DNA from 3 places in the Streptomyces sp. NPDC053673 genome. Region 2 is predicted to be linked to each of the others. Evidence: riboswitches for the same ligand, from Rfam matches in the RefSeq annotation. Region 2 holds a riboswitch; each other region holds the start of a gene.
What was found. Region 2 has a riboswitch for cyclic di-AMP ahead of ACZ6ZQ_RS24315 (C40 family peptidase). Riboswitches for the same ligand answer to the same signal wherever they lie in the genome.
Positions count from the first base shown of each region.

Region 1 (3,948 bases), on a different contig from region 2:
GTATCTCGGCAACGCCTTCGGTGAGGACCAGGCGTTCGGCACGTCCGGCTTCGCGTCCGTCACCGCCGCGACCTTCTTCGTACGGATCGTGATGTCGCCGTTCGCGCATCCGCTGTTCACGGTGCTGACGGGCATCGGGTTCGGCCTCGCGGCGATCACCGCCCGGCGCCGGAGGTTCCGCAGGACCGTGTTGCCGCTGCTCGGCCTCACCCTCGCGATGGGCATGCACGCACTGTGGAACGGCTCGGCGAGGTTCGGCCCGTTCGGGTTCTACGCCGTGTACGCGGCATTCATGGTGCCGGCGTTCGGGCTGCTGACCTGGCTGGCGATCTGGACCCGGCAGCGCGAGCTGCGTACGGTCGCGGCCGAGCTGCCCGCGTACGCGGCGGCCGGCTGGCTCGCCCCTGCCGAACCGCTCGCCCTGTCCTCCATGCGAGCGCGCACGATGGCCCGCGACATGGCCGGCCGTACCCACGGCCCGGCGGCCGCCCGCGCCGTCTCCGAGTACGAGGCCTTCGCAACCTCGCTGGCCTTCCTGCGCCACCGGGCCCAGCGCGGCGCGGGGAGCCCGGACTTCGTCGCCCGCGAGCAGGAGCTGCTCCACCATCTCTGGCAACGCAGGAGCGTCGCCGGCCCGGCCCTCACATACGCGGCGCGTGCGACGGGCCGGGTGTGGCAGCCACCGCCGTATCTGGACTACGGCGACTACAACCCGTACCGGGGGTAGCGGAGAACGCGGATCGCCGCGGCCTCGCGGACCGCACCACGGCACAAAAAACCGGCAGCTCAGGCGTCGGGGGGGGTGCGCCAGAGCTGCCGGTGACTCGCGTGTGAACCGTGACCGACCAGAAGTACGGCCCTGTCCGGGCCCAGGCCCGGACAAGTCCTAGACGGAGAGGCCCTTGTCGCGCAGCCACGCCATCGGGTCGATGCCGTCGCCGCCCGGGGTGTGCACCTCCAGGTGCAGATGCGGTCCGGTGACATTGCCGGTCGCGCCGACGCGCCCGATGGTCTCGCCCGTGGCGACGGTCTGCCCCACGCCGACGGTCATCGACGACAGGTGGCAGTACCAGACCTCGGTGCCGTCCTCGAGCTCCAGCACGATGCGGTAGCCGTACGACCCGGACCAGCCCGCCGACTTGACGGTGCCTCCGTGCACGGCCTTCGCCGGCGTACCCGTGGGCGCCGCGAAGTCGAGGCCGGTGTGGTAGCCGGAGGACCACATCGAACCGGCCTGGCCGTAGGTCGAGGTGATCGTGTACGAGGACGTCGGGAGGGAGTAGCTCGCGGCGAGCTTGGCGAGCCGCTCGGCCTCCGCCTTGCGCGCGGCCTCCTCTTCGGCCAGCCGCTTCGCCTCGGCGGCCTCGGCGGCCGCTGCCTCGGCGGCCTCGGCCGCCGCGGTCTGCTGCGCCTTCGCCTCCGCCGCGGCCTTCTCGGCGGCGACCTTCTCCGCGGCTGCCTTCGCCTCTGCCTCGGCCTCGGCCTGCTGCTGCTCCGCCTGCTGGAGGATCCGGGCCCGCAGGGCCTCGCCCGCGTCACCGGCGCCCTGCCCGTCGTCCGCGGCCGTGTCGGCGACGGAGAAGGCGGTGAGCGGTGCGTCGTTCCGGTTCTCCGAGTCGGAGTCGTCCGAGGACATGAGGGAGCCCACGCCGGGAAGCGAATCCGCGTCCGGGAGGTGGTCCGTGATGGCGTCGGGGAGGGATATGGAGACCGGCGGCTTGTTCTGCGCGGTGGCCATGCCACCCGCGCCGACCGCGGCGATGACGCCGACTCCGAGAACGGTGGAGCTCCGCGCGAGTCCGTTGCGCTGCTTGACGACGCGATGCCTGCCACGGACCGAACGGACCGATTCCTCGGTCGGGTTCCATTCCTCCGCCCCGGTGGCCGGGGCCCACTCGTTGGTGGGGACCCACTCGCTGGTGGGAGGTTCCTGGAGGGCAGGCTCGTTGGACGCCACGGAGGCGTTCTCCTTTCCTTCCTTATCGCCTACCGGGTTAGCTGACGGGTTCGGAGCAGGAAGGTCTCCTACGAGCACTGCGAAGTGCCCGATTCACCCCAATAGGTGGTTCCCCGGTTCCCTTGCGGGATTCGGCGCGTGCGCACGGTGCCGTCTCTTGCGACGACTGTGACGACCGCGCTGCGTTATCGAACGTTAATAGACACGGGGGGCGGATTCCAAGCTCTTCCCATTGATCGTTAGCGACTTTGGCCTGGACTTTTCAGGCACAACAGCCCCGAATCGGGCGAGTTGACTGCCCCTCAATCCGGTCGGCCATTCTGACGGTGGGTCAAATGTTATGCGGAGGGCTGTCTTTCGATTACGTTCCGTGGCGCTGCATTCCTGGCGTTCCGTTCACGGAACCACCGGCATCGTCCTGCGCCGCTCCGGCTGCCGTTCCCCGGGACTGGCGACCGCCAGGAGCGCCATGTCGTCCGTCGCCCGGCCGCTCGTATGCCGCCGTACGTCGGCGACGACCGCGTCCAGCAGCTCCTCCGGTCCGGAAAAGACCCGGCCGCCCAGCCGCTCGCGCGGATCGTAGAAGACACCGTGCGCGTCACGCGCCTCGGTCAGCCCGTCCGTGTAGAGCAGGAGCGTGGCACCGGCCGCGTACGGGGTCTCGTACGACCGGTCCGGCGAGGCCCCCAGATCCCCCATGCCCAGCGGCAGCGCGATCTCGGGCGGCTCCAGCATGCCCAGCCCGCCGTCCGCGGTCAGCAGCAGCGGCGGGGGGTGGCCCCGGTTGAGGATCCGGACCACTCCGTCCTCGTGGGGGATCTCGGCGAGCACGGCGGTGGTGAAGCCCTCGAACGCGTCGAGCCCGGAACGCATGCCCTCCCGGGCGAGCGCCCGCTCCAGCCGCTGTGCCACCCTCTCCAGCGATGCCTCCTGCTCGGCGGCCTCCCGGAACGCCCCGAGGATCACGGCCACCGCTTCGACCGCGCCCAGTCCCTTTCCCCGTACGTCCCCGACGACCAGCCGCACCCCGTGCGGAGTGTCCTGCACGGCGAACAGGTCCCCGCCGATGAACGCGTCCGCCTGCGCCGCCTCGTACCGCGCGGCGATCTGCAGCCCGCCGATCCGGTCGGCCGGCGTGGGCAGCACGGCCCGCTGCGCGGCCTCCGCGATGACGCGCGCGGACGCGAGCCGCTGGCCGCTGCGGCGTACGACCTGATTGATGAAGAGAGCCAGCACGGAGACCGTGAACACGGTCAGCAGCTCCGTCACGGCCGGGATGTCGGAGGCCGTGCCGTTGTACGTATGCAGCCCGGCCACCGCCGCGACGGCGGCGACTCCCGTCAGCAGGGTGAACAGCGCTGAGAAGAAGGGGGCGGCGACCAGCGGTGCCGCGGCGAAGAGCGGCGACGCGGTGTACGACTCCGGGGTGCCCAGGTCGAAGAAGATCCCGCCCACGATCAGCAGGAAGGGCAGCACCCGGACCATCCTGCGGCCACCGTCCCGCCGCTGTCCGTTGTCGCCTTCTCGCTGCCCCACCAGTGGTCTCCTGCCAGGTCCGCCCAGGCTGCGGACGGTACCGCGCCCCATTCAGGCTGACCGGAGCCGCGCCGCTCGGCGACTCGCCATCGGCCATCCGGACCAGCCAGGACCAGCCAGGACCAGCCAGGACCGGCGAGGACAGGCCGGTATCCGTCAGGACCAGCCGGAACCAGTCCGGGCTGATCGGTCAACCAGGGGGCCCTCCCGGTGACCGGCTCCCGTCCGTCCGGCGGACGGGAGGCGCCTCAGTCGTCGCTGAGGTTGTGCTCCGCGTAGACCTTCATCGCGTCACGGACGAACACGGCCGTCCCCTCCCCGTGCCGGTCGTAGTTCGCCGTGAAGCGCGGGTCGGCGACGTACATCTCGCCGAGCCCGATGACGTACGACCTGGTCGGGGCGGTCGTCACCGACAGCCATTCGCACTGCCGCTGCGCGATCGCCTGTGCTTCGTC
Region 1 is NZ_JBVJKN010000005.1:21,531-25,478, forward strand. It holds gene ACZ6ZQ_RS09500 (PrsW family intramembrane metalloprotease) at 1-727, shown strand, start outside; gene ACZ6ZQ_RS09505 (M23 family metallopeptidase) at 887-1,957, opposite strand; cyclic di-AMP (ydaO/yuaA leader) riboswitch at 1,969-2,104, opposite strand; gene ACZ6ZQ_RS09510 (PP2C family protein-serine/threonine phosphatase) at 2,354-3,442, opposite strand; gene ACZ6ZQ_RS09515 (MerR family transcriptional regulator) at 3,742-3,948, opposite strand, start outside.
Region 1: another riboswitch for cyclic di-AMP. It lies ahead of ACZ6ZQ_RS09505 (M23 family metallopeptidase); the one in region 2 lies ahead of ACZ6ZQ_RS24315 (C40 family peptidase).

Region 2 (3,948 bases):
CGAGAGCGCATGCGCCTGCATGGTGCGGAACGCGGCGCCGTACACATCAAGGTCTTCTTTCCGCTCCAGATAGAGACTACTCGTCAAGTGGTCAAGAACAACCACATCCAGATCAGAAGTGCTCGGAAAGGAGAAGATAACGAAAGGTCCGGTGAGTCCCGCATAGCCACCGGTCGAGAACGGCAGCACCTGCAGCCGGACATGGGGGAGCCGGGCCATGTCCAGCACCCTCCTCAACTGACCGCGCATGACCCGCGGGCCGCCCACCTGCCGCCGCAGCACCGCCTCGTCCAGCACCGCGCTGAACTCCAGCGGCCGCTCCGCACGGAGCACTTGCTGACGGGCGATCCTCACCTCCACCAGTGAGTCCACGGTGGCCGACGGCAGCCCTTCGAGCGCGGAACGGGTCACGGCCCGCGCGTAGTCGGGGGTCTGCAGCAGCCCCGGCACCACCGACGTCTCCAGCGTCCGGGCCGTGCTCGCCTGGGACTCCAGGCTGATGAAGTCCCGGTACTGCGGCGGGATCACCCCCCGATAGGCGTGCCACCAGCCCGTACCTCCGCCGTCCGCCGAACCGGCCAGCGTCCCGAGCAGTTCACGCAGCCGCTGGTCGACGACCCCGTACGCATCGAGCAGCCGGGCCACGTCCGCCGGCTTCGCCCCGCTCGTGCCCGTCTCTATCCGGCTCACCTTTGACTGGTGCCAGCCCACGAGCCGCGCCGCCTCCCGGCTGGTGAGGCCCGCGCCGAGCCGCAGCCCGCGCAACTCCTCCCCGAGCTTGCGCCGGCGCACCGCGGGACCGTGCCGCATCCCCGTCTCCTCCTTCGGCCGCCGGATACCCCGGCGAATCGCAGCGCCGAGTATGGGCCCAAATACGGTCTCGCGTCGCAGAGTTCACCGCTTTGAGCGACAGATATATGCATATCCTGGTGGATCGGCACCACCGGCGACGGCAAGAGTGGCAGTCTGGCGCGAAGCACAATCCGAGGCTGTTCCGGCACATTCATCCGCTCCGTGCCGCAATCCGGCCCCGGTGGGAAAGGGACAGCCCGCCATGGCAGATCACCAGGAAGCATCCGTCACTCTGCCGAGCAATCCCGCCTCGGTCCCCGCCGCGCGGAGATTCGTCTTCGACATCCTCACCGAGTGGGGACTGCCGGGGGAGGCCGAAGTGGCCGACACCGTCCGGCTCATCGTCTCCGAACTCGCCACCAACGCCGTGCAGCACACCTTCGGACAGTCGCCGACCTTCACGGTCGACGTCCGGCTGGAGCGCGACGAGCAGCTGCGCATCGGCGTCACCGACAGTCACCCCCGATGGCCGCAGCGGCTGCCCGCGGCCGTCCAGCAGGACAACGGCCGGGGCATGGTGATCATCCGCTGGCTCACCGCGGAGTGCGGCGGGCGGCTGTCCGTCAGCCCCACCCCGGAGGGCGGCAAGACCATCTGGATCGTGCTGCCCTGGACTGCCGCCGCCCCCGTGCAGAACCCCAACTGACCGGGTGGCGGCCAACCGGCCGGGCGGCGGCGCCGCGGTGGCCCGGCCGGTGGCCACGGTCCGGCCGCGTACCGCCCGGACCGTGGGGGAGGCCGGTTACGCGGGCTCTCACCGCCCTGCGTCGGGCGCTGACGACGGGTCTTCCTGCGAGCCCTCCTGCGAGGTGATGTGCAGGCCCACGAGCCAGGGAAGCAGGCCCCACAGCCCCGCGCAGACGAGCAGCGTCGCAGCCGCCGCGGTCACCCCCTCGGGCGTGCCGTGCACGACGTCGACGACCAGCAGTACCGCCGAGGTCAGCGCCAGGGCGAGCACCGCCAGGCCGATGCCGGCCAGCCGGGAGGAGATGTCGACGATCTCCCGTTTGGCACCTCGGCGGAACAGGCCGCGGTGCAATGCGGCGGGCGCGGTGAACAGCGCCGCCGCGACCACGGCCAGCATCAGCGTCGTCACGTACGTGCCGCGCTGGAACGAGTCGAGCGAAGGGAAGCGGGCCGTGAAGGCCAGCGTCAGCAGAAAGGCGAACAGGATCTGAACGCCGGTCTGGATGACCCGGAGCTCCTGGAGCAGCTCGACGAAGTTGCGGTCGGCCCGCTCCGTCTCGGTCTCGTCCCGCGAGGCGCGGAGGCTTTCGTCATCAGGCATGCTTGACGAGTAGCCCGCGCCCCGCGGAACATGCCACCGCTGAGCCGATCGGCGCATTCAGCCGGTCGCGCGACGCGATCCCACAGGGTCAGCGCACGCGCCCGTACCGCACGTTCTTGGACCAGATCTTGCTCAGTTTCACCACGGAGCCGGTCTTCGGTGAGTGCCAGATCCTGCCGCCGCCCGCGTAGATACCGACGTGGTACACATACCCGCCGGCATGGAAGAAGACCAGGTCACCGCGTTGCCGTTGGCGAGCGGAGATGTGCCGGGTGCGGTTGTACTGCTGCTGCGCCGTGCGCGGCAGGCGCTTACCGGCCTTCTTGAACGAGTAGAGAATGAGCCCCGAACAGTCGAACCGGTACGGACCTGTGGCCCCGTACCTGTACGGCGCTCCCTTCTTCGACGCAGCCACCTTGAGGGCCTTCGTCGCGTGTGCCGAGGCCGCCTGGGCCTCGGAGACGCCGCCCGGCAGGATCAGTGAGCCGCCGACGGCGGCGAGTGTGAGAGCCGAGACGGCACCCGTCCGGGACAACAGGGACGGGACATGTGTCTGCGCAGTCATGCGCAACCCTTCGTCAGCCGCCTGTGAAGGATGACCTGTCGGGTTCGGACCGGCGAAGAACGCCCGGCCGCGCTAGCGGCTTCACCCCGAGGACCGGCCATGCGGCCGGCCCGTACTGCTCGGGTCCTCCACTCCTGCCGAAGCCCTCATGTCGACCAGGCATCCGGTGCGGCGGCAGGACTCGGCGTCCGCCCGGACCGCCCCGCCGCGGTGGCGGGGGCTTGTCGTCCCAGGGATCTTGACGCACTTTCTGTCGGATTTCCGAGTTGAAACGACGATTTGTGAGGCTCCTCACCACTGATCCATTGGAGTGGACAGGGCCGTTTGGCGGAGTTCGGGTGGCCGCATGACGAGCGCCGTACCAGCAACGGAACGCCGCATTCGATCAGATGGCTCAACGCTGTGCGCAACTCGCCCGATACTTATGTTGAAGCTGCGACTGGTCCGGATGGGCGACACCCACTCGTACGCCTCCGGCATGGCGTGAGCGGCCTTCCGGGCTGCCGTGTGGCCGGCCGTCAACTCGTCGGCCCGGGCGGCACGGTGATTCGCGAGGCCCTCCGCTCCCCGTCCAACACCCGCAGGGCGCGTGTCAGTGTGGGCGAGTGCAGCTCGCTCTCGCCGCGCGCGTGCATCAGCGCCAGTGAGTCCCTGAGGGCCGTGGCCCGTGCGGCCAGTGCCTGCGCGGCGCGGAGCGCGCCATAGGTGTGTGTGCCGTGGGCCGGGTTGATCCGTCCCAGCTGGTCGACGACTTCGAGATAGCAGTCGATGAACTCGCTTTCCGCGCGCGTCAGTGCGGGCAGGGGCGGGAGCTCCGGTGGCAGCATGGCCGGCTCACCTCACGCCCGTGGAAATCGCGGACGCCTTGCGGTTCTTGATGATGTGATCCACGAGGCCGTACTGCCTGGCCGCTGCCGCGTCGAAGACGGTGTCGCGTTCGAGGTCGGCGGCGATGCGCTCGGCACTCTGACCGGTGTGCCGGACGAGCATGGCGGCCAGCTGCTCGCGCAGCCGGAGCAACTCCTGTGCCTGGATGTCCAGATCGGTCGGCTGACCCTGGAGCGGCTCGGGCAGGGCGGGCTGCCGGACGACGACCCGGGCGCCGGGCAGGGCCATTCGCTTGCCGGGCGTGCCCGCCGCGAGCAACACGGCGGCGGTGGAGGCGGCCTGGCCGAGGCAGGTCGTCGCCACGTCGCAGGTCACCACCTGCATCGTGTCGTAGATCGCGGACTTGGCGCTGATC
Region 2 is NZ_JBVJKN010000018.1:47,930-51,877, forward strand. It holds gene ACZ6ZQ_RS24300 (helix-turn-helix domain-containing protein) at 1-810, opposite strand, end outside; gene ACZ6ZQ_RS24305 (ATP-binding protein) at 1,055-1,498, shown strand; gene ACZ6ZQ_RS24310 (DUF6328 family protein) at 1,607-2,140, opposite strand; gene ACZ6ZQ_RS24315 (C40 family peptidase) at 2,229-2,705, opposite strand; cyclic di-AMP (ydaO/yuaA leader) riboswitch at 2,709-2,860, opposite strand; gene ACZ6ZQ_RS24320 (hypothetical protein) at 3,224-3,532, opposite strand; gene ACZ6ZQ_RS24325 (ATP-dependent Clp protease proteolytic subunit) at 3,540-3,948, opposite strand, start outside.

Region 3 (3,948 bases), on a different contig from region 2:
CGTCGAAGGCGGCCCCCGCTTCGTGCGGCCCGCGCTCTCGGTCCGTACGGACGAGGTCCGAGGCACCGAGTGGCGCTTCGACGACGGGCTGGTGGATGACGGCGGCGACGAGCTGCGGCTGTGCTTCAGCGACCCCGTGCACGGCCTCGCGCTGACCCTCCACTACCGGATGCGGGACGGTTCCGATGTGATCGAGCGCTGGGTCAGCGTGGCCCATGCCGGAGACGGTCCCGCACTGGAGCTGCTGCGCGCCGACGCAGCCGTCTGGACGCTGCCCCGCCGCGACCGCCGCCGGCTCTCCCAGCTGCACGGCCGCTGGGCGGCCGAGTCCCTGCTCGTACGGTCCGAGCTCACGTACGGCGAGAAGGTGCTCGGGTCGCGCCGCGGGCACACCGGGCACCAGCACCTGCCCTGGGTCGCCGTCGACGACGGGGAGGCCACGGAGGAGCACGGGGAGGTGTACGGCTGCGCGCTCGGCTGGTCGGGATCATGGCGGATCGCCGTTCAGCACCTCCCCGACGGCCAGGTGCAGATCAGCGGCGGCGCCGGCTACGACGACTCCGGACTGCTGCTCCTCGCGCCGGGTGAGTCCTACACCTCGCCCGTGTTCGCCGGGCTGTGGACCGACGGAGGATTCGGGGCTGCCAGCCGGGCCTGGCACGCCTGGCAGCGCGCCCATGTCATTCCGGACGCCAGGGCCTCCCGTCCGGTCCTCTACAACTCGTGGGAGGCCACCGGCTTCGACATCTCGGAGGAGCAGCAGCGGGCGCTGGCCCGCCGGGCCGCGGCGATGGGGGTGGAGCTCTTCGTCGTGGACGACGCCTGGTTCGGGAAGCGGACGAGCGACCGGGCCGGGCTCGGGGACTGGACGCCGAACCCGGACCGCTTCCCCAAGGGGCTGAAACCGCTCGCCGACGACGTGCACGCACTGGGCATGCGGTTCGGGATCTGGGTCGAGCCGGAGATGGTCAATGCCGACAGCGATCTGTACCGGGCGCACCCGGACTGGGTGCAGCACCACCGCGGCCGCACCCGGACCGAATTCCGCAATCAGCTGGTGCTGAATCTCGCCCGCGCGGATGTCCGGGACCACCTCTGGGAGCAGCTGGACCGGCTGCTGTCCGCGGCCCCCATCGACTATGTGAAGTGGGATTTCAACCGCTGCTTCACGGACGCGGGCTGGCCGGGGGAGCCGTACCCGCAGAAGCTGTGGGTCGAGCACGTCCACGCGCTGTACGCCCTGCTGGACCGGCTGCGGGCCGCGCACCCGGCCGTGGTCTTCGAGTCCTGCTCGGGTGGTGGCGGCCGGATCGACCTGGGGATTCTTTCCCGGACCGACCAGGTGTGGACCTCCGACAACACCGATCCGCTGGATCGTCTGGCCATCCAGTACGGCTTCGGCCAGCTGCATCCGGCCCGGGTGATGGCCGCATGGGTCACCGACAGTCCGAATGTGCAGCTCAACGGGCGGATCAGCTCGCTGAGGTTCCGTTTCGTGAGCGCCATGGCCGGGGTGCTGGGCATCGGCGGCGACCTCACCGGATGGAGCGAGGACGAGCTGACCGAGGCACGCGGCTGGGTGGAGCTCTACAAAAGGATCAGGCCGGTCGTGCAGCACGGTGATCTCTATCGGCTGCGGCCGCCGGAGGGCGGGCTGAGCGCCGTGCAGTACGTGCGTGGCGACGAGGCCGTGGTCCTGGCATGGCTGCAGGCCCAGCACTACGGTGAGCGGCCCCCGTGCCTGCGTCTGCGGGGCCTCGAACCGTCGGCGGCGTACGAGTGCCTGGACACCGGTGTCGTTCACCGGGGCTCCGTCCTGCTCCACCACGGGCTGCACACGGGTCTCCACGGTGATCTTGACGCGACGGTGATCCGGCTGCGGCGCCGCTGACCGCGCCCGGGTCCGGTCAGCACCTGGGCGGAAGCCCTGGGCGGCCGATTCGTGAACTCCCGGATTTCGCCGTGCACTTGGTGGGTGGCCTCGCAGCGTCTGCTTGCCGAGCCAGCTGCGGAGCAAAAGGGGCAATATGGGTGAGTAGGGTGAATCGCCCAACAAGGGGTGGGTGACGTACCCCTTACCCGTGTATGCAGTTGGCGCCAAACGGGCCTAATGGTCGATCTGTCCGTATTCGCCAGTTTCGGGTAACACGCCCGAGTTAAGGGGTAGATGGGCTCAGGTCCGTGAGCGGGATCATATCTGTGACGTTCTGTGGCGATGCCGGACATGTGAACTCCCTTGTTATGAAGGAAATCGAAGATCCGGGATTTACGCAGCGTGACCGGGAAATCCAGGTTGAAATCAGGCGGAAGGGTTCCCGGCGAAATTGATGGCTTGTTCGCTCCGACCCGGCTCGCTTACGGTCACCGCAATCCGGTCGGAACGCCTAATCCTGCCGCCGTCCGGAATATCGCACCCACCCACGTGTGGCAGGAGCGGGGGACCCAGGTAGTACGCCGTTCCGGGATCCCGGACGGCTCGGGGTGAAGTCGCGCGCCATGCGTGGCCGGGCATCTCCAGTCCGAACCCGACAGCTCACCTCGCAGGCGGCGGAGAGGAATTCGCCATGCCCGGTAAGGGTAAGCATCGCCGTCCGAGGACCAACCCGATCACGCGTGGATTCGTCGCCGCCGGAACGGGCGGGGCCGCCATCGCACTCCCGCTCATCGGCGCCTTCGGTGCGCACGCCGCCGAGAAGTCCGCGCCCTCCGCCGCCCCCGGGCGCATCGCAGCCGTCGCCAAGAAGTCCGTCGCCCCGCAGGCGCCGAAGGCCCCCAAGGCGCCTGCGACGTACACCGTCGTGGCCGGTGACTACCTGTCGAAGATCGCCCAGGAGCAGAGCGTCAGCGGCGGCTGGAAGAAGCTGTACGCCGACAATCGCGCCGCCGTCGGCGAGAACCCGTCGCTGATCCACCCGGGGCTCAAGCTGGCCCTCGGCGGCAAGGCGAAGGTCCAGGGCAAGGCGAAGGTCGAGAGCGAGGCGAAGCCCGAGCGGAAGGCCAAGGCTCCGGCCAAGAGCGAGAAGCCGTCCGGTTCCTCCGAGCGTGCCTCCCGTACCGCTGAGCGCCCCAAGGCTGCTCCGGCCGCCGCCGAGGCTCCCGCCACGAACGCCGCCGCGCAGACCAGTTTTTCCGGCTTCTTCGCGCCGGTCCGTGGCGGCATCAGCACCGCGTACAAGACCGCCGGTTCCATGTGGTCCAGCGGTTACCACACCGGTGTCGACTTCATCGCCGCCACCGGTACGTCCGTGAAGGCCGTCGGCCCGGGCACCGTCGTGTCGGCCGGCTGGAGCGGCGCGTACGGCAACGAGGTCGTCATCAAGCACAACGACGGCACGTACTCGCAGTACGCCCACCTCTCCCAGCTCTCCATCGCGTCCGGCGAGAGCGTCACCGGCGGGCAGCAGATCGGCCTCTCCGGCTCCACCGGCAACTCCACCGGCCCGCACCTGCACTTCGAGATCCGGACGAGCCCGAGCTACGGCTCGGACATCGACCCGCTGGCCTACCTCCGCCGGCACGGCGTCTCGATCTGACGCGACGTCCGTACCTGACACGGCGTCTCTCCGTCCGCCGGCCCCGCACCATGGGGCCGGCGGACGCGCGCGTTCCGGCCCCGGCCGGGTATTCCCGCTTTGCGGAAAACTGACCGGGTGGCCTATATCACCCCGCGTCAACCCCTCCCTACGGTGGCGTAAGTCACTTCCCGCGAGGAAAGATGTCTCGACGTGGCAGACGCTTCGCGATCAAGAACAAACAGCGCAATCGGGTCCTATGCGGCGATCGGTGACAGCTTCACCGAGGGCGTCGGCGACCCGGGACCTGAGGGACAGTTCGTCGGCTGGGCGGACCGGCTCGCGGTCCTCCTGGACGACCGGGTACCGGAACACACCTTCCGCTACGCCAACCTCGCCGTACGAGGCAGGCTCCTCGACCAGATCGTCGAGGAAC
Region 3 is NZ_JBVJKN010000001.1:468,344-472,291, forward strand. It holds gene ACZ6ZQ_RS02070 (alpha-galactosidase) at 1-1,891, shown strand, start outside; cyclic di-AMP (ydaO/yuaA leader) riboswitch at 2,402-2,560, shown strand; gene ACZ6ZQ_RS02075 (M23 family metallopeptidase) at 2,565-3,533, shown strand; gene ACZ6ZQ_RS02080 (SGNH/GDSL hydrolase family protein) at 3,726-3,948, shown strand, end outside.
Region 3: another riboswitch for cyclic di-AMP. It lies ahead of ACZ6ZQ_RS02075 (M23 family metallopeptidase); the one in region 2 lies ahead of ACZ6ZQ_RS24315 (C40 family peptidase).